2 regions of the Fenollaria massiliensis genome follow, and region 2 is predicted to be linked to the other one. Evidence: riboswitches for the same ligand, from Rfam matches in the RefSeq annotation. Region 2 holds a riboswitch; the other holds the start of a gene.

Region 1 (9,750 bases), 410 kb from region 2:
ATTATCTCTATAGACCCATTGCCCAGGATAATATTAGACGCATCACAAGCCAAGTAAGTGGCTACATTATCTATCGCTTCTCTCGCCTTTATGTCAGGATAAACATTGACATGGTCAAAATCTTCCCTGATAATTGAGAAAAGTCTTTCGTTCATATTAAATACGTTTATGTTAGAGCTGAAATCTATGAGTTTTTTGTCGTAATCATAAAAATTGGCTCCGTGCATAATTTACTTCCTTTTCTTTAAGTAGAATAGCGATATATAATCGTTATCCTTGCGTATTTCTTCCTCATCTGTAAGATACATTTCATTCGGCATCGATATCCTCTTAAAATATTCAGCCTCGTAAGTATCTTTAAGCTTTAAAACGGCTTCTTTGTTAAGAGTTCCCTTAAGTATAACAGCTCTGTCAGGCTTTGCCGCCTCAACAAGTTCTGTATTATCGCTTATCACAAGACTTTCGCCCTTTTCAATAAGCGGCTCTTTATTCATGGCAGTCAGTGCAACGAAAGATGGCATACCATTAATTAGATTTATATTTATCTTTTTATCAAGTATCTTACTTAGATTCATAGGTGTTGAGAAAACTGCCGCATCGCCTATAGTTACAAAGCTCACGTCTCTATACTCAGCTAAAGCCTCTTCCAGTTTAACTTTTAATTCATTATATAAAGCTTCGTTAGCACTTTTCATATCAAAAGGCATCTTGATGATTGGCTTATCTTTAACATAGCTCATAACTGTGTCAAGAGCAAGATTACGACCTCTGTTGTCAAGAACAAATACAGCGTTTGTATTTTTTAAAGTAAGTATAGCCTTGACAGTTAATAAATCTTCATCTCCAGGCCCAACGCCAACTATGTTTAGTTGCGGCTCTTCCATTGCCTTAACTTTTTCTATAGAGTCGTTTAAGATATAATCTTCTTCTCCAAGACCTTTGTCAATAAGTTTTACTTCGTAGCCAAGCTTTTCTAGTCTTGATTTAATTGAATCCTCATCATCAGAAGCGATGTCTTCAAGCATGTGAACACCAGAAACTAGCATAAATGGTCTTAGATAAATTGTTTTTGTATCTTTAGATAAATTTTCTACAACGCTATCAAGATCAAGTTCACCCTCAATGCTCATCATGTGATATTTATTGTTCTTTTCTCTAAAAGCATTGTCAATGTCTTCGTATATCCTATCAGCCACATGATAAGTACCGTGACCCACATAAATAAATTCTTCGCCTTCGTTTAATTTAAAGGCAGTCATTCCATCTATAAGCTTAGCTATATCCTTGCTATTACTGATAAATGGCGTAGTCAGTCTATTTGAAACATTTTTAAGCTTCTTATACTCTTCTCCTGGGATGATGTTTGTCGAAACTACTCTTATGTCTTTGTATCCAGCTTCTTTCAATGCCTTTATGGCCTCGCACTCATCATCAAAAGACATGCCCTTCTTTTCAAGTATCTTCTTTACTATCCTTGAAGTGAAGCATATCTTTATATCGCAGTCCTTAAATTCATTTTTAAAGCCATTAAGAAATTTATCAATGACTCTTTCGTGTTCCCTAAGCCTTGTTGTGCCAAAAAAACTAAGTAATATTGCCTTTTTCATATGAACCTCCATAATATGTACTCGAGAGAAAAGGAAAAATAGGAGAAGCGCGCCTTTTCTCTCGCCGGTTTTTTGGAAAATAAAAATCCTTGAATAGGGGTATCAAGGATATAAAACATACATATTTAGTAAGTTTTTCCTTCCCACCGAAGAAGTAACTTTATACGAACGTTCTAAAGATATCCTGACTTATAGATCAACCTCATCTAAACCTTCCCAGTTTCCCAGTGGTATACATAGACTCGTCACTATTTACAGTAGCGGGGGCTGTGCTGGATTTACACCAGCTTCCCTTTATATTGAACATTCAAAAATTACACCTATATAATATCATATATAAAAATTTTTTTCAAGTGTAATAATAAATTTTTATAAATTTTATTATTTGTGATTCAAAACACGGACATGACTTAATTAGAGCTATATAATATGTGCATACTTTTTCAAAAATAATTTCCTAAAAATTTAGCTTACAAAAAAATGCAGAGATGTAAAACAATTGTTTTGACATAACTGCATTTTTTTATTTTAATATTAATTTTAAATATATAGCTACGATTGCTAATATCAATAAGGCAAGTGCCTTATACATCGCTTTTATGGTGAAATAAACGCCATTTTTATTCACTTTCTCATCTAAGTCGCCAATATATGGTTTATCGACAATTTTAGAAAAATATTTGTGTGGTCCACCTAAACGAATTTTTAAAAGACCTGCTATGGGCGCTTCAAGGAAGGCACTATTTGGGCTTGCGTGTGCATATCTATACTTAAAAAATGTTTTGCATGCGTAGAAAATATTTTTATTAAAGATGTTCGTGATTAATATAAGAAGCGCACTTAATCTTGCTGGCACTAGATTGACTAGGTCATCTATCTTTGCCGCGAAAAAACCAAGATCACCATACTTTTCATTCTTGTAGCCCCACATTGAGTCCATGGTATTTATAAATTTATAAACTAGTCCAAGTGGTGTATATATCGCGATGTAGATAAGCGGCGCTATGACACCATCTGAAGTATTTTCAGCGACTGTCTCGATGGTTGCCTTAAGTATCTCTTCTTCGCTTAATTCACTTGTGTCACGGCCAACTATGTAGGAAAGCCTCTTTCGACCTCTTTCTAGCGAATGGTCTAGCTCTTTTACGACCATATCTGCCTCGAAGTGAAGTGATCGTGCGGCTAAGCACACATAGACCATGTATGAAGTGTATATTAGATACAAATATTTATTGATTTTAAATAATATTATTGCCAAGTAGCCGAACAAAAATGCAAGGCTAATGTTGAATAATACTGCAGCTAAGCCAAGTACTTTCAAAAAGCCGCCTCTCGCCCCTGTCCTTCGAATTAATTTTTCTTCAAAGCTAATAATATTGCCCATGACTTTAACTGGATGAAAAAAGTTATAAGGGTCCCCTAAGATTAAATCAAGCAAAACGCCTATAAGTATGGCGATGAGTTTATAAGCCAAGTATTGCATTTAACTTATCTATATCGATGGCTTCTTCAAATACTTTAGCGAGTCTATCGATCTCGTTATTCATCGCATCGTGCTCTGACATGTGGGCGTTGACTTTTTTCTCGTAGTCGTGAAGCGAGTCTTCGTCTGCTATCTCAAGCTTTGTGTATGGTACTATGCCAAGGCAGTCAAGGCCAGTTAGCTCATGAAGTTTTTTTATGCCTTCATCTAATAGGCTCGCATCGCCTCTAAACTTGTTGATGATGTAACCCTTTATTCTTAATCTATCTTTTTCATCAAGTATCATGTAAGTGCCATAGATTGAAGCAAAGACGCCGCCCTTGTCAATGTCTGCGACGATGACGGCATTAGTATCGGCAAGTTCAGCCATGCCAGTATTTACAAAGTCATCTTCAAGTAGATTTATCTCAGCTGGCGAGCCGGCTCCTTCTATAATCATGATGTCATATTTTTTCTCAAGTTTTTCAAAAACTTCTTTTACTTTCGCTTTTAGCTCTTTTTTAATCGAGTAATACTCCTTTGTATTCATGTGCTTATATAATTTGCCAAGCACATAGACGTCGCTACCTGTGTCAGACGATGGCACTAGAAGTATTGGGTTCATGTACTCGTCAGCCTTGATTCCAGCGGCGTAGGCTTGTATCGCTTGAGCGTTACTAATAAGTTTTCCGTCTTGAAGCTTAAATGAGTTTCTCGACATATTTTGCGATTTAAACGGGCAAACCTTGTAGCCCTTATCTTTATAATACCTGCACATAGCAGTCGCTATCGTCGATTTACCTGCGGACGATGTCGTGCCGTATATCATTATCTTTGCCATTTAAAATTCCTCTTCGTTGTATTCAATAGTTCCTAAATCAGTCTCTATAGAAATTAAATTTTTCTTCCATTCTCTATATTTAGCCACTTCTTCGCTTATCGCCTTTATTAATATTGATATACCAAATATTTTCGACGCTATGATGAAGAAAGCGTTTTGCTTGTATGAATTTGGATACAAAACTATAAGTAGCCCTGAGATGATAAATAGCATATTTTTCTTTTCAATGCCTTTATAATGGCCATTGTAATAATCTTTAACAAGGTCCAAAAAATCATTAATTAGGTCTTGATACTTTGCTAAATCAGTATTTGTTTTGATGGCTTCACCGATGTCACCAATCTTGTTCATGGCTTCATCCTTATTGAAATTACCAATGTTCATGTCTTTTAAAAAATCAAAGTTCATATCTACACTCCCTTTTTTAATACAAAATAAAAATTCGATCCTTTTCCGTAGCTGCTCTCTACGCCAAACTCTGCCTTGTGAAGCAAAAGCACTTCGCGTGCGATGTATAAGCCGAGGCCTGTCGAGTACTTTTTAAGCTCATGGTTCGCGCTCGAGATGTAATAGCGGTCCCAAACCCTCTTGATGTCCTCTTCTTTGATGCCCATGCCGTGATCAATAACCTCGTATCTAACGCCTTTTTCTTCTTCAGTTATTCTTACAAGAACGTCCTCATCCTCATTTGAGTAGTTCAGTGCGTTTGATAAGTAATTATATATAACGCTTCTAATCTTCTTCTCATCAGCCATGACCATACTAGAGCCACTTACGTCTAATTTAATTCTTTCTCTATTTTCAGCAGTATTTAATTTATCTATAATCTCCTTGGAAATAGCTTCGAGCGAAACTCTTTTTAATTCAAGTTCACCAAGGGCGCTTACGTTCTTTGACGCTTCAAGCATCTCGTTAATCATGCCGTTAAGTCTGTCTGCCTCTGCGATGATGGTGTCGAGATTCTCTCCACGCTTTTCTTTATTATCTCCTGTTATGTCCTTAATCATCTCAGCGTAAGACTTAATCACGCTTAGAGGCGTTTTGAAGTCATGAGATACATTGGCAATGATATTCTCACGAAAGTCCATAGTCCTCTTTAAATCTTCATTTGCACTCTCAAGGCTCTTCTTTAACTCCTCAATCTCTTCGTAGCCGCCCTCTTCTTCTACAGAAAAGCTCTTTGTGCCCAAAAATTTGGACGCTTCTGAAAGATTTTTGATTGGCTTAGTAAGTTTTTTTGCTGAAAAATATGAAAGAGCAAGTGCCAAAACTATTGCAACGAGACTTATGTATAAAAGCTCTTCCTTTAGCATCTTCTTAACCGAGCCATCTTCATCGAGATTGTCAATAAGCTTCATATATAATTTTGCGTTAACTGTTTCGTATCTCTTTAAAAATACAAGGTATTCTCTATCGTCATGCTTTTTGATATAGTCTACACTATCTTCATTACTTTTAACAAAGTCAAGGTCTTCCTTATCAAGCTCAAGTAGATAATTTGGGTACAAGACCAAACCATTCTCATCGAAAATAATTATGCCGAGTCTAGTTTTGCTTGCAACACTATTTAAAAACGAGACGAGATCTCTTCCTGAATAAGATGAAATTTCTTTTTCAGTGTTTTGAATTAGCTCCCTCTTCTTTTGCGTGTATATCTCTTTGAAGAAAACTATGTTAAATAGCCACATTGTTGATAGTATCAGCACAGTGAATATTAAAAAATAGCTGATTAACTTTGTGAATAATGATTTATTCTTCATCTTTTTTCTCCAGTTTATAGCCATAGCCGCGAACTGTACTGATTATCTCCTTCTCAGAGCCAAGTGAGTTTCTAAGCATCTTTATGTGTGTATCAACAGTTCTATTGTCTCCGAAGAAATCATACCCCCAAACATTTTCAAGTATAGTCTCACGCGATAGAGCTATGCCTTCATTTTGAGCTAGATAAACAAGTAGTTCATACTCCTTTGGTGTTAAATCTAATTTTTTGTTATTAAGATAAGCTTCTCTCGCATCAAAATCTATTTTTAAGCTGCCGTTATGATAAATATTTGCCCTTGCATCACTTGTGTGTCTCGCAAGTATAGCTTTGACCCTCGCCATAACTTCACGCGGGCTAAATGGCTTGACAACATAATCATCGATGCCTATCTCAAATCCATAAAGCTTGTCATACTCCTCGCCTTTTGCGCTAAGAACAAGAACTGGCACGTCCTTTACTTCCTTAATCCTCTTATAAGCCGAGAAACCATCAAGCTTTGGCATCATTATATCTAAGATGATAAGGTCTATATCGTTATTATTAACTTTGTTAAGAGCGTCGATGCCGTCAACTGCCTCGATCACCTCATAGCCATTAATGACTGAGTACTCCTTGAGCACGTTTCTTATATTTTCATCGTCATCAGCTATAAGTATAGCCCCCATATCATCACCTCTATCAATTTTTACCCGATAATAATCTTTTTAAACGCTTTATGTAATCAGAGCCTTGCATTAACAAGGCCCAAATAATTATTTTAAACTGTCTAGATAATCTTTTAGCTCATCTATATCTAGGATGGCTCTTTCGTTGTCACCAAGTATAAGAGATGGTATACCAATGTTACCTATTCTCTTAGTCTCATCAAATTCCTTCATACTGTCTCTTGCTGCTAAAAATTTTTTCATGTTAGCAAGGTTTTCTGTTATGTCTAGATATAGGAAGCGTACCCCTGATTCATCCATAACTTTTTTAAATGGTGGACAACCTGGACACATAGAGCTACCGAAAACTATTTTCTTTTGTACTTTACTCATTTCATTTCTCCTTTACAGATATATTTGCAATTTATCTTATCTTCATTGTAATGGTAATGGCTATTTTTGTCAAGAAAAAAGAAAGACCTAAGCTAATAGATCTTTCTTTATAAAGTACTTTACAAATCTTTAATATTCATCTTATCAATTTCGGAACTTGAATTCTTTTTATGTTTAAATGTAAAATAAATTACTAAGTAAATTAACGTAAATGTATTAGCGAATAAAAATATACCTAAAACGCTCATTAAAAATGGTCCAATTTTCAATCCATTAGGCACTACATAATTTGCTAATACAATCAAAGAAAATACAAAACTTATTAGAGGAAGAATTAAACCAAAATACTTACTTTTTTGCTTTGATAAATATACCTGTAAGAATATCGACAATATTAAAGCAAATAAAATTATTGTCATAGTAGTCAAAATGTTTTTCATATTAATCAACCCCTTTTTCTTTCTTATACTCTGAAACTAATATCTTAGCTGTTTCAAAATCAATTTTATCGTCCAAAGCTAATCTCTTAATTAAAGAAATGTATGGCTCTCTCTCAGCATCCTCACTAATTTGTATCTTTTGTATAAGCCTGTCAAGCCTAAGCCTAACCGTTGGATAAGTAACATCATATTGTTTTGCAATCTCTTTTAATGATCCAGATGCTAGTATAAATCTTTTTATGAAAGAAATGTCTTCATCTTCAAGATTTGCCATCCATTCAGGAACAATATTTATTGCCATAAGATCACCTCTTCTTTGACTATATTAAGTATATCATTTAACATTATTAAAGTCAATAGTAAAATTTATTTTAATTTTATTTATATAATAGTAATTGTATCAAAAAAGAAAGACCTATAAAAGATCTTTCTTCATATCAATATTACTTACTAAATATACCAAGCTTATCCGAAATAAATTCTTGCTTGCCATCTTCATCTATCTTTATGGTATAAACGCTTTGAACGATGTAGCCCTTGTCACTACCGCCTCTATTCATAAGTAGAACGGAGTATAATTGGCCATCTTTAATATCATAAGTGACTTCTGTAAGTATCATATCATCTTCTTTGTGTGCTGACTTTTTATTAAGTTTAACCTCGTTAACGAAGCCAGACTTAAAGTTTTCAAGCTCTGCAATCTTTTCTTTGATGTACTCTTCGTCATATACTTCATCAAAAGTTTTATTAAAGTCTTCATCAGAGACGAATGAGCTTGGTGCTTTCCAATCAAAGTCTTTATATTCTTTTTCAAGGGCATATTCTTTGCCTTCATTCCACCTTGTCAATTCAATTTTAAATATAGGCATCTTAATATTATTTTCTATGCTAATATCATCTATAGCATCTCTATCGACATTATCTAAAACTATATCGTTCTCTTTAATCTTCTTAATATCATCCAAGCTCACATTGCCCGCCGTAATTATGATAGGCTTCATCTCACTTGTATCGACATAATTAATTCCAGCTTTTCTTTCAAGCTTGTAATCATTAACTGCTATCACTATAGACTTAAGAAAGTCTTTATAATAAATCTTTCCTATGCTCTTTGTATAGTTTTTATTAAAGCTAGAGTTTTGATACTCACCATCAAGATAAGTATTCTTGACGTTATACACAAGCTCTTTAACATTCCAAGCGCCACTCTTAGCTGATGAGCTAATTCTTGAATAATCTTTCCAATACTTCATTATATCTACATCATCAATGTAGATGCTACCAGTAAATTCATCGGCAGCAAAAAACTTGTGCCTATAATTTAAATCCATGTGCAAAGTTGATTCGCTCCACTTACCATCTCTATATACAAATGCTTTCACATCACTTGTATATGGAAAGCTAAGTACTCCAAATCTAATAAAAAAGATTATTGCCAATATGATTATAAGTATTATTGTTTTCTTTTTCATATTGAACGCCTCCTTACTTAAGATAATTATATCACATTTAGAAATATTTGCGCGAAAAAAGAAAGACCTAAGCTAATAGATCTTTCTTTATAAATTATTTAATTACTACTGTAAATATTTTGTTCTTTACATATATTTCTTTAACGATATTTTTGCCTTGCTTTGACTTTTCAAAAAGTTCGTGTGAATAAACTTTTTCTTTTACTTCGTCTTCAGAGGCATCTCTATCGATCTCAACAGTATATCTAACTTTGCCGTTGAATTGAACTGGTATCTCTATAGTTTTGATGATGGTTTTGTCCTCATCAAAGCTTGGCCAAGTTGATTTATAAAGCTCTGTATCGAAGCCCACCATCTCATTGATTTCTTCTGTGATGTGTGGTGCGATTGGATAAAGAAGTGTGATATATGTCTTAAGCTCTTTTCTTGTGATGCTTCCCTTTGAAGTAATTTTGTTAAGTAGCTCCATAAGTTTAGCAACTGCTGTGTTAAACTTTAAGTTTTCAAAGTCTTCTGAAACTTTTTTGATAGTGATATGAAAATCTTGTTCTAAGTCTTTAGAATAGTTTTCGTCGTCATTTAATATGTCCATCAAACGATAAACTCTTTCAAGGAACTTTCTTGAGCCTTGTATACCTGTCTCTGACCACATAGCAACTTTTTCGTAGTCGCCCATAAACATTTCAAAAACTCTAAGTGTGTCTGCGCCATACTCTTCAACTATGTCATCTGTATTTATTACGTTGCCTCTTGACTTACTCATCTTTTCTCCGTCTTGAGCAAGTAGCATACCATGTGATGTTCTCTTTTGATATGGTTCGCTTGTTGGCACTACGCCGATGTCGTATAAGAATTTATTCCAAAATCTTGAGTAAAGTAAATGAAGTGTAGTGTGCTCCATACCTCCGTTGTACCAATCAACTGGCATCCAGTACTTAAGTGCATCCATAGATGCTGGTGCTGTACTGCACTTTGGATCAGTATATCTTAAGAAGTACCAGCTTGATCCAGCCCAGTTAGGCATAGTATCTGTCTCTCTCTTAGCAGGGCCGCCGCAATGAGGACAAGTTGTATTAACAAAGCTATCAATCTTAGCTAGAGGTGACTCACCTGTATCTGTTGGTTCGTA
Region 2 (9,750 bases):
CTATTCCATCCACCTTAATGGATCCATCGTATTCCATAAGCCTTGGTATAAGCGAAACTAGAGTAGACTTGCCAGAACCAGTAAGCCCAAGCACTCCAAGTGTCTTGCCAGCACCTATGCTAAAGGATAGGTCCTTAACTGCATCATGTACCCCATCATAAGTGAAAGACACCTTGTCAAAGTCTATAGCTCCCTTGATGTTCATGTCTTTGATGCCCTTGTCAAGGTCTTCAGAGTCCATCTGTAAAACTTCGTCGAAACGTCTGATGGCAACAGTTACTCTTGTAAATCTTGAAAGCATTCTGCCTGTTCCTAAGACAACCCAAACCATATTCAAGGCAACAGCAAAGACTGCTGTAAACTCACCAACGGAAACAGCTCCATTTTTGTGCATAAGAACCCCAAATATCGCAATCAAAGCTATTTGCAAGAAGCAAAGAAATTCAGCTACTGACCAAAAGTATGCGAAATACTTCATGATCTTGTAGTCCTTGTTCGCAAGATCCATGCTGGCATCTTCAAATTTCTCAATCTCGTGCTTTTGCTTGAAAAATGCTCTAACAACTTTGTATGAGGATAAATTTTCTTGCACAGTCGAAGTTAGTCTCGCCTCCGACTGCTCGAACTCGTCGAAGACCTTGACCACGCTTCTATCAAAAAGATATGTTCCTATGAGAAGGAAGGGCATCAAGGATATGGATGCAAGTGCAAGCTTCGCATTAATTGTAAATAGCGTGATTAAAGAGATGACGATGTAGGAGATATTTCCTAGTAGTGCCATCATGGTAGTTGAGATAATTATTTCGAATTGAGTGATGTCGCTCGACGCCCTTTGAAGCATGTCACCAGTTGTGATCGATGCCATGTCCTTAATGCTTAGTGACGAAATCTTCTTGAAGATATTGTCACGAATGCCTTTACTGATAGTGTAAGTCGCCTTGCCACTAATGTATGGCCTTAAGAAATTTAGTAGAGCAATTAAAAAACTAACTGCAATGAAGGCCGCGGCAATGAGTCCAAGACGCTCCCTCACTAAGTCTCTGCCGCCTAAAAGTTTTATAAAGCCCATCATGATTTTATTAGTCGGCTCTTCACTGCCTATGATGCTGTCAATAGTTGTACCTAAGATTATAGGTATAAGCATTTGCAGTGCGCTCGATAGAATTTCAAATAAAAATGCTAAAAAATAAATAAATATGTATGGCTGTATGTATTTTTTAACTAGAGAATATTTTTTCATTGTATCACCTCATTTTGCCACAATAATATTTATTATACTACTTATTATCACACTTGTCAAAATGATTCGCATTCGAACGGCGCAATAAAAAAATGGATACACATCAAACGATATATATCCACTAAAATATTTATAAAATTAAATTTTTACCACGTGTCAACTAAGACTTAAGCTTAAAATTTCAATTTTAAGTTTAAGTCATTCTTCAAGCAGAAGAAGAACCTCGTCCATACGGACGAGAACCTTTGCGCTATGATGGATAAGGCGAAGCGGTTTTTGTAAGATTACACAAAATCGCTCAAACTAAATTTCGCAGATAAAATGCGATGATTGGACTAATAAAGTGTTTTTTCTCTTCTCATCTACAGAATTTATAATTTAAAAGAACTTTTTTACTCCGTGTCAATTAAGACTTAAGCTTAAAACATAAGTTTTAAGCTTAAGTCATTCTTCAAGCAAAATCGATGAATGAGGCGAAGTGGAGTTTTTTGACAAGCGGAGTGTATATGTAATACTCGAGCATTGTCAACAAAACGAACGAGCCTCAGTCGCGATTTTGATAAGAATTAATTAGCTCTAACCATTATATTGTTGATATCCACAATTCGGTCGCAGACATGTTCCAATAGCTCCACATCATGACTCACAAGTATAATGCTCATCCCATGTGTTTTTCTATACGCATCAAGTAGCTCTGTGATCTTGAGCTTCAGATTAACATCAAGTGGCGATGTAATCTCGTCTGCTAGTAAAACCTTTGGCTGTGTTAGTAGTGCCCTAATTATTTGAGCACGGCTAATCATGCCGCCTGATAATTCATTTGGAAGCTTTTGTAAAGAGCTTCTATCAAGTTCGAAGTCATCCATGAGTTTTTCAAGCTCTTCTTCGTTAAAATCTTTTTTAGAAAAGTGAAGCGCCTCTTTAAAGCTAGCTAGTATAGTTTTTTTCGCATCGAAGGATGAGACGGCGTTTTGAAATATTAGCTGTACTGGAAAATCATCGAGGTTCCTTCTTTTATCGCCAACTATGGGCAAATCGCGTCCCTTGTAGAGAATTTCACCTTTGTCAAGAACTATGAGACCAGCTATGAGCCTAAGAAGGGTTGTCTTGCCGCTACCTGATGGGCCGATGATGCCTAAAAATTCATTCTCATATAAATCTAAATTTAAATCGGAAATGGTCGGTGCGTCTGACATTTTAAATGTCTTTTTTAAATTTTTAATCTCTAAAATTTTTTCCATATATTTTCCCTGCCGCATCTAAAAGTAATTTCGTATTCTCTTCTTCGCTTTCAAAAATCTCGTCTGACGCTCTATTCTCAATGATTCTACCATCTTTAAAAACACAGATCCTATCTGTTAGCGCTATGCCGTCAAAAGGGTTATGTGTGATATAGATAAGGCTCATCTTGTTTTTGTCCATGTGATTTTTAATCATATTTATGGCCATATCGGTCGATTCTCTGTCAAGCGCGCTCGAAATTTCGTCCGCAATCAAAAGCTCTGGCCCTCTGTTTAATATCATGGCGATGACAACTCTTTGCTGCATGCCGCCTGAAAACTCATCTGGGTACTTCTTTGCCTTGTCTTTACTGATTCCAATCGCTTCCAAGGACTCAAGTGCCTTCTCTTTTGCCTCTGCTTTTGAAATTCCTTTCGCAAAAACTAAATCGCTCGTCATCTGATCAATGACTTTGATGTATGGATTTAGCGAGTTTTGTACGTCTTGCGTGATATAACCGATTTCATTTTTGAGTTTATCTTTTAAAGTTTTTACTCTTTCACCTTTGTAATATATCTCGCCATCTATTTGCGCATTATAAATCAAGCCAAGTGCTGACCTGAAGGTCACGCTCTTACCTGCTCCTGAAACACCAATCACGCTCATGGACTTGCCATCTTCAATTAAAAGGTTTATATCTTTGATTATGGATTTGCCAGCTATGCTCACTGAATAATTTCTTAGCTCAATCATACGTTCACCTCATCAAATGTGTAGTGAAAAATTAAGCTTAGGAAAAATATGCCAAGTGCTGGCCACAAAACTATAAGCGGTTTGTCAATGATGTAGCCTCTGTACTGATATAGCATGGTTCCAAAATCCGGCGCTGTGATATCTGCGCCTAAACCGATAAATGTTAGTGAAGCGTAAGCTAGTATATGATTTGAGGCTTTGTTGCCCATAAGATTTAAGCTTGGCGCTAGAAGCTCTGGCAGCAAAAACTTTCTCATGATGTATGAGTTTGGTGCTTGCAGCATTCTAAGCGTATCAACATAAGGGTCTCTAAGAATAATTTCGCTAAGTTTATAGCTTTGGTTTGCGAAGAAACCTATATTTGAAAAGCCTAGTGCAAGACCAACGGCTAGAACCGTGTCCGAGAAGATGATTGACGCGATCAAAGCAACTATAAAGGTTGGTATGATTAAGGTTAAGTCCGTTAAAAAACGTATGACGCTTAAAGCAGCTCCGCCATAAAAGCCAGCTACTATGCCAAGTGCAAGTCCAGCTGCGTATGAGACGGCGCTCGCTATCAAAACAACGCATAAGGTTCTTAAAAAGCCTTGTGCCATAAGCGAGAATATATCTCTACCCAAGTGGTCTGTGCCCATGAAGTGTTCAGCCGATGGCGGCAAGAATTTATTTTTGATGTCAACGAATTTTGGGTTTTGTGTCGGGATTATTGTGAGGACTATCGCTACCAAAAGTATTATGACTACTGATATTATCATCTTTTTCATTATGCGCTTCCCCTCTTTATCACAAATTTCGAAAATACACTAAAAATTAAGTGTACAAAGAACATCCATATAATTATCATCATGATATATGTTTGTATGATTAGATAATCTCTGTGGGCGATGGACTCGATCAAGAATGTCGATAGTCCTTGTATTGATAAAGCAAACTCTACAACTGAGCTGGCGCCTATCACGTAAGCACTTTGACTGATAAGTAAACCGGAAAGGCCTTGTAAGGGCTCGTGGTAGCAGTACTTTAAAAGAGCCTTTTCTCTTTTGTAGCCTCTTTCAATATAAAAACGGAAGAATGGTTTTTTCATCACTTCTAAAAAATATATCCTAACCGTTCTGGACATAGGTCCAATAAGTGGAAGACCTACAAAAAACGTTCCAACTGCTAGGCTTGCGATTGAGCCAGTTTTGAAGAACCTGATGAATCTGTATTTCACGCCAAAGAAGTACACAAAGAGAATAATAAGTATAAAAACTGGAACGGTTTGAGTGAAAAGAGCAAGTGCCCTTGTGAATTTATCAAAAAAGCCATCTTTAAGGCTCGACAAATAGCCTAGCCAAAAGGCTAATATACTCGCATATATTAGCCCTAATAAGCCAAGCATAAGTGAAACAGGAGCTCTCCTTAATATTTCAGGCTTCAAATCGACGTCTGTCATGTAGCTCTTGCCCCAATCGCCTTTGATAAAATCACTTATCCACTCAAAATACTGCATGCTAAGTGATTTATCAAGGCCAAATTCTTTTTTCAAATAGCTAATATTTTCTTCAGTCGCAGGGAGGTTTCTCTCGCTAAGCGCCATCATAACTGGATCGCCGCTCATAAGCCTAACGATGCCAAAGGCGATCAGTGAACCTACTATGAATATCAAAAGCCATTTGCAAAAAAAGTTTATGACTTTCATTTATCTAACTGTTAGTGTTGGGTTTGTTACAAAAAAGTCTCCGTTCCAGATTTCATAATTCTTAATATTATCAGAAAGCATTACAAACCAGTGCGGATCAACTGTGTATAGTATTGGAAGATCTTCATAGATCTTTGTTTGAATTTCTTTTGAAAGCTCGTCTCTCTTAGCAATATCAGCTGTTACTCCAAGTTCGTCGATTAATTTATCAACTTCAGCATTAGCATAGTAGCTGTGGTTCTTAACAGCATCTGTCTTAAAGTGTTGAGCGAAGAAATAGTGTGGGTTGCCGCTTGCTGTTGGGTTTTGAGCGTATAATAATATATCGTGATTGCCCTTAGCAGCTTCTTCGTCGATGCTGTCAGCTAGTGAAACGCTTGCTTCTATGCCCACTTGTTCTAGATCAGATACAAGTACTTGGCCAATAACTGGTAAATCTGGTTTAGCAGAGTATGTTAATATAGTTAATTTAACAGGATTACCGTTTTTATCCATAAGCTTGTCGCCTTCATAAGTGTAGCCAGCAGCCTTAAATTCTTCCTTAGCCTTGTCTACATCAAAAGTTAATTTTTGATCGCCGTTAAAGCTGAAGTTCTTGGCAAATAGTCCTGTAGGCATGTCTCCTCCGCCAAGTGCATCTATGATCTCTTGTCTATTAACAAGAAGGTCAAGTGCCTTTCTGAAGTGAAGGTCGTTTAAGTGATCTCTCTTAAGATTTAAGAAGCAGTAGTATTGGTATCCAGCATTGTAATCAAGCGCTTTGAAGCCCTTGTCCTTTAAACCGACAGCCACATCGTTTGTAAGGCCGAAAGCTAGGTCCACTTCACCGCTTTCATAAGCAAGCTTAAGTGCGTTTCCGTCCTTAAAAGCCTTGATAATAACTGTTTCAGGTCTATTTTCAAAACCGTCGTAATATTCGTTTCTCTCTAAAACTACTTCAGCGCCTGGTTTAAGCTCTTTAATCTTGTAAGCGCCTGTGAAGATGTATTTGTCACCATCTTTCTTGAACATAACGTTAGTCCACTCAGCGAAAATTGATTCAAGATTAACTGTAGGTAGCTCAGTAAGTATCTCTACTTTGTAGTCTTCAACTGGAGTGAAAACGATCTTACCAGCAGAAGCGCGAGCAAATTCATTGTTTTCCATGATCATATTCATTGCTTCACAAAATGCCTTAGCATCAACCTCACTGCCATCAGCGAACTTAACGCCTTCGTTTAATTCAGCAGTAAAGTGAGTCTCGTCTTGAGCCTCGATTGATTTAACAAATCTTGATTTTAAGGTACCATCAGCTTGAAGAGTGTAAACGTACTCGCTGATACCATGGTTTGTGATGCTCCAACCGTTTGCTCCATCAAGTGGGTCATCACTTGTAATAACCCAAGTTTGACCAACAGTTATCTCTTTAACATCAGACTTTTCAGTTGTTTCTGTTTTTTCGCTAGCGTTAGCATTGTCGCTAACTTCAGCTGGCTTTTCATTTGATTTGCAGCCATATGTGAACACTAGTGACAATATGACTACTAAGAAAATAAGTTTTTTCATAAAATCTTTCTCCTTTAATATACTATAGTATAGAAATAACTGTGCTAAAAAACTAGCCTTGCTCTGAACCGGAGCAAAACTAAAGTACAAGTATCGGACTTATGCTAATCGCAAATACCGTAGCGGCACTGTGTAGGACTCTAACCCACTTCCTTGTTATATTCTATCTGTATCAATTGTACTACATTTCACGCATTTAGTCAATTAAAATGTGATTGTATAAATAGAAATAGATACATCGCAAACGAAATGTATCTATTTAAAATTAATATTGTATTTTATCCAAAATATCGTTTAGGTAAGCAATCGTAACCCCATAATTCGTCATCGGCACATTTTTTTCTTTAGCCATAGCCACCCTGCTCATTACATGTGCCCTGTTAAACATACAAGCTCCGCAATGTATGATCATGTCAAAATCATCTATATCTTCAAAATCGTCGGCTCTTGTAAATGTAAATTTCAAGCCATCGCCGAAGCGTTTCTTAAGCATGGCAGGTATTTTCACGGTTCCGATATCTTCGTTAATGGGTGGATGTGTACAAGCCTCGGCTATTAAAATCTTTTCGTCGCCCTTAAAATTATCGAATTTTTTCACTGATTCGATGAAATAATCTATATCGCCTTTCATTTTTGAAAAAAGTACCGAAAATGAAGTGACTTTTGTTATTCCGCCAAAAACGTCATAAACTTTTTTAAAAACTCTTGAGTCGCAGATCACAAGGTCTGCGCCGTGAAATCTATCTCTCACGCTCTCAAGGTCTTCATCACCCACGACTATGCTTGTCATGCCCTTGTCGAGTGCTTCTCTTATGGCTTCAACTTGCGCTTTTATCAGTCTTCCCTTTGGTGCTGCTGCATCTTGCGGCATAACCATGATGATGGTCGCTTTGCCATCTACAACGCCATCTAATAATGATTCTTCTTTTGTATCTAAAACTTTTTTAAGCGCTGTAAAAATTTCTTCGCGTGAGCTATCATCTCTATAAACGATTGCATCTTCATTATCATAGCTTACGTCTCTATCGATCGCCATAATAACTTTGATGACTGGCTTATTGTACTTTTCTAGCTCTTTTAAAATAGCCTCATCATCATTATCATCGATATATATAAAGGCATCGGCTTTAGAAAATTCGGCGCGTGTCTTTTTTAGTCTCTCATCTGAAAGGTCTGTGTCATCGCCAAATCCAGCTGTATCAATGAATACGACTGGTCCAAGTCCCGGCACTTCGATGGATTTACGAACTGCATCTGTCGTCGTGCCTCGTTTGCTTGAGACTATGGCAGCATCTGAGCCCATGATGGAGTTAAAAAGCGTTGATTTGCCTGCATTTACTCTGCCTGCGATGACAATGTGCTTTTGCAATGAACGCGCCATCATAGTCTGAAGTCTCTCTCGCCATTTTCAATCTTTTTAAGATTGTCTCTAACTATCTCTTTAACTTTTTCCTTGCCAATGTTATTTATTTCTCTTTCGATAAGTGCTTCGCCTTTTTTTCTTGTCTCTGGCGATGCGTAATCTATTAAATATTCTTTAAGTGTCATAAGCGCGTTTGGTTGGCAAATGTTGCCGATTTGTCCGGCTTTAACAAGGCTCATGAATCTATCGCCTGTTCTGCCTGCTCTGTAACAAGCTGTGCAGAATGATGGTATGTGATTTGTATCCATCAGCCATGAAACTACTTCATCAAGTGTTCTTTGGTCTGATGTGAAGAACTGCTCTGTATCAGCTGAGGACTCTTCCTCTTCGTGTGCGTAACCGCCAACTGATGTTTTTGAGCCACCACTAATTTGGCTTATACCAAAATCGATAATCCTTGCTCTAGTCTCTACTGACTCTCTCGTTGAGATAATCATGCCTGTGTATGGTACTGATACTCTGATGCAGGCAACTATCTTCTTAAATATATCGTCTGAAATTCCATTTTCAAAAGATTCTGGATCTATGTCGTCCGCTGGTCTGATTCTTGGCACGCTAATTGTGTGCGGTCCAACGCCAAAGCGCGCTTCAAGGTGCTCTGCATGCATCAAAAGACCCACGAAATCGTATTCGTAATTATTTAGTCCAAATAAAACGCCGCAGCCAACATCGTCGATGCCGCCTAATTGCGCCCTGTCCATGGCCTCTGTGTGATAAGCGTAGTCATGCTTTGGTCCTGTTGGGTGAAGTGCTTCATAATTTTTTCTATGATATGTCTCTTGAAATAAAATATATGTTCCTATGCCGACATCCTTTAATTTTTTGTAATTTTCAATGGTAGTCGCTGCAATATTAACATTGACCCTTCTTATGTCTCCAGCTTTGTGATGAACGGAGTAAATGGTCTTGATAGACTCAAGTATGTACTCGATTGGGTTATTGACAGGGTCCTCGCCTGTTTCAAGCGCAAGTCTCTTGTGACCCATGTCTTGAAGAGCGATTACTTCATTTTTTATCTCTTCTTGAGTCAATTTTCTTCTGTGAATAGTTTTGTTCTTTAGATGATATGGGCAATAAACACAGCCATTGACACAGTAGTTTGACAAATATAGCGGTGCGAATAGAACTATCCTATTGCCATAAAATTTACGCTTGATATCATTTGCAAGCTTGTAAACTTCTTCGTTTAAGTCCTCTTCTTCAGATGATAACAAAAGAAATGCTTCTCTGTGCGAAAGTCCTTTGACTTCCTTCGCCTTCTCAATCGCAGCCTTTATCAGCTCTCTGTTGTGCTTATTTTTTCTGCCGTACTCAAGAGAGGCAAGAATTTCCTCGTGATTTATAAATTCATCTGCTTTTTCAGAATTAACATCGTATTTATACATTATAGTCTCCTCTCGTAAATTCAATCTCATATCCAAATTCTTTCAAATACTCGTTTAGTTCGCGAACGCCCTCGATTGCCTCAAGGCCTGATGACTTCTTGCCGTCATATAGGTTATAGCTCTCGCGAGCAAACTTTGGTGACACGTTTGGCATGATTACATTCGCCCCTGATAATATACCCAATTTTCTGCCATTTTCAACAATAGTATTTAAAGCTGTCGTCGATGGTATTAGTGCTTTAGGATGCTCAAGTCTAAGTATTGCGAGTAGTTTGCGTGTCATTTCAAGCGTTCCGGCTGGACAAGACTCAAAGCGCGTTTCCTTAGATGGGATGAAGGGCCCCATGCCTATCATGGCTGGGTCTATCTCTCTAATTAATTTTATATCTTTTATAAAGCTCTCTATATTTGTAAATGGCGCTCCGACCATAAAACCCGTTCCTACTTGGTAGCCAAGCGCCTTTAAGTCGTAGATGGCTTTGAGTCTACGCTCTAAACTTTG

The links. A riboswitch is a leader RNA that binds a small molecule or an ion and turns the genes downstream of it on or off. The one in region 2 is predicted to bind cobalamin.
Region 1: another riboswitch for cobalamin. It lies ahead of M1R53_RS02750 (sirohydrochlorin cobaltochelatase); the one in region 2 lies ahead of M1R53_RS00530 (ABC transporter substrate-binding protein).

Annotation. Positions count from the first base shown of each region.
Region 1 is NZ_CP096649.1:531,510-541,259, reverse strand. It holds gene M1R53_RS02755 (pyridoxal phosphate-dependent aminotransferase) at 1-227, opposite strand, end outside; gene M1R53_RS02750 (sirohydrochlorin cobaltochelatase) at 231-1,607, opposite strand; cobalamin riboswitch at 1,768-1,939, opposite strand; gene cbiB (adenosylcobinamide-phosphate synthase CbiB) at 2,131-3,090, opposite strand; gene M1R53_RS02740 (cobyric acid synthase) at 3,071-3,910, opposite strand; gene M1R53_RS02735 (hypothetical protein) at 3,911-4,318, opposite strand; gene M1R53_RS02730 (sensor histidine kinase) at 4,321-5,670, opposite strand; gene M1R53_RS02725 (response regulator transcription factor) at 5,660-6,337, opposite strand; gene M1R53_RS02720 (glutaredoxin domain-containing protein) at 6,425-6,709, opposite strand; gene M1R53_RS02715 (DUF2089 family protein) at 7,151-7,450, opposite strand; gene M1R53_RS02710 (hypothetical protein) at 7,593-8,621, opposite strand; gene leuS (leucine--tRNA ligase) at 8,716-9,750, opposite strand, start outside.
Region 2 is NZ_CP096649.1:120,468-130,217, reverse strand. It holds gene M1R53_RS00555 (ABC transporter ATP-binding protein) at 1-1,240, opposite strand, end outside; gene M1R53_RS00550 (ABC transporter ATP-binding protein) at 1,807-2,481, opposite strand; gene M1R53_RS00545 (ATP-binding cassette domain-containing protein) at 2,459-3,214, opposite strand; gene M1R53_RS00540 (ABC transporter permease) at 3,211-3,978, opposite strand; gene M1R53_RS00535 (ABC transporter permease) at 3,978-4,862, opposite strand; gene M1R53_RS00530 (ABC transporter substrate-binding protein) at 4,896-6,440, opposite strand; adenosylcobalamin (AdoCbl) riboswitch at 6,489-6,608, opposite strand; gene hydF ([FeFe] hydrogenase H-cluster maturation GTPase HydF) at 6,706-7,824, opposite strand; gene hydG ([FeFe] hydrogenase H-cluster radical SAM maturase HydG) at 7,821-9,248, opposite strand; gene hydE ([FeFe] hydrogenase H-cluster radical SAM maturase HydE) at 9,241-9,750, opposite strand, start outside.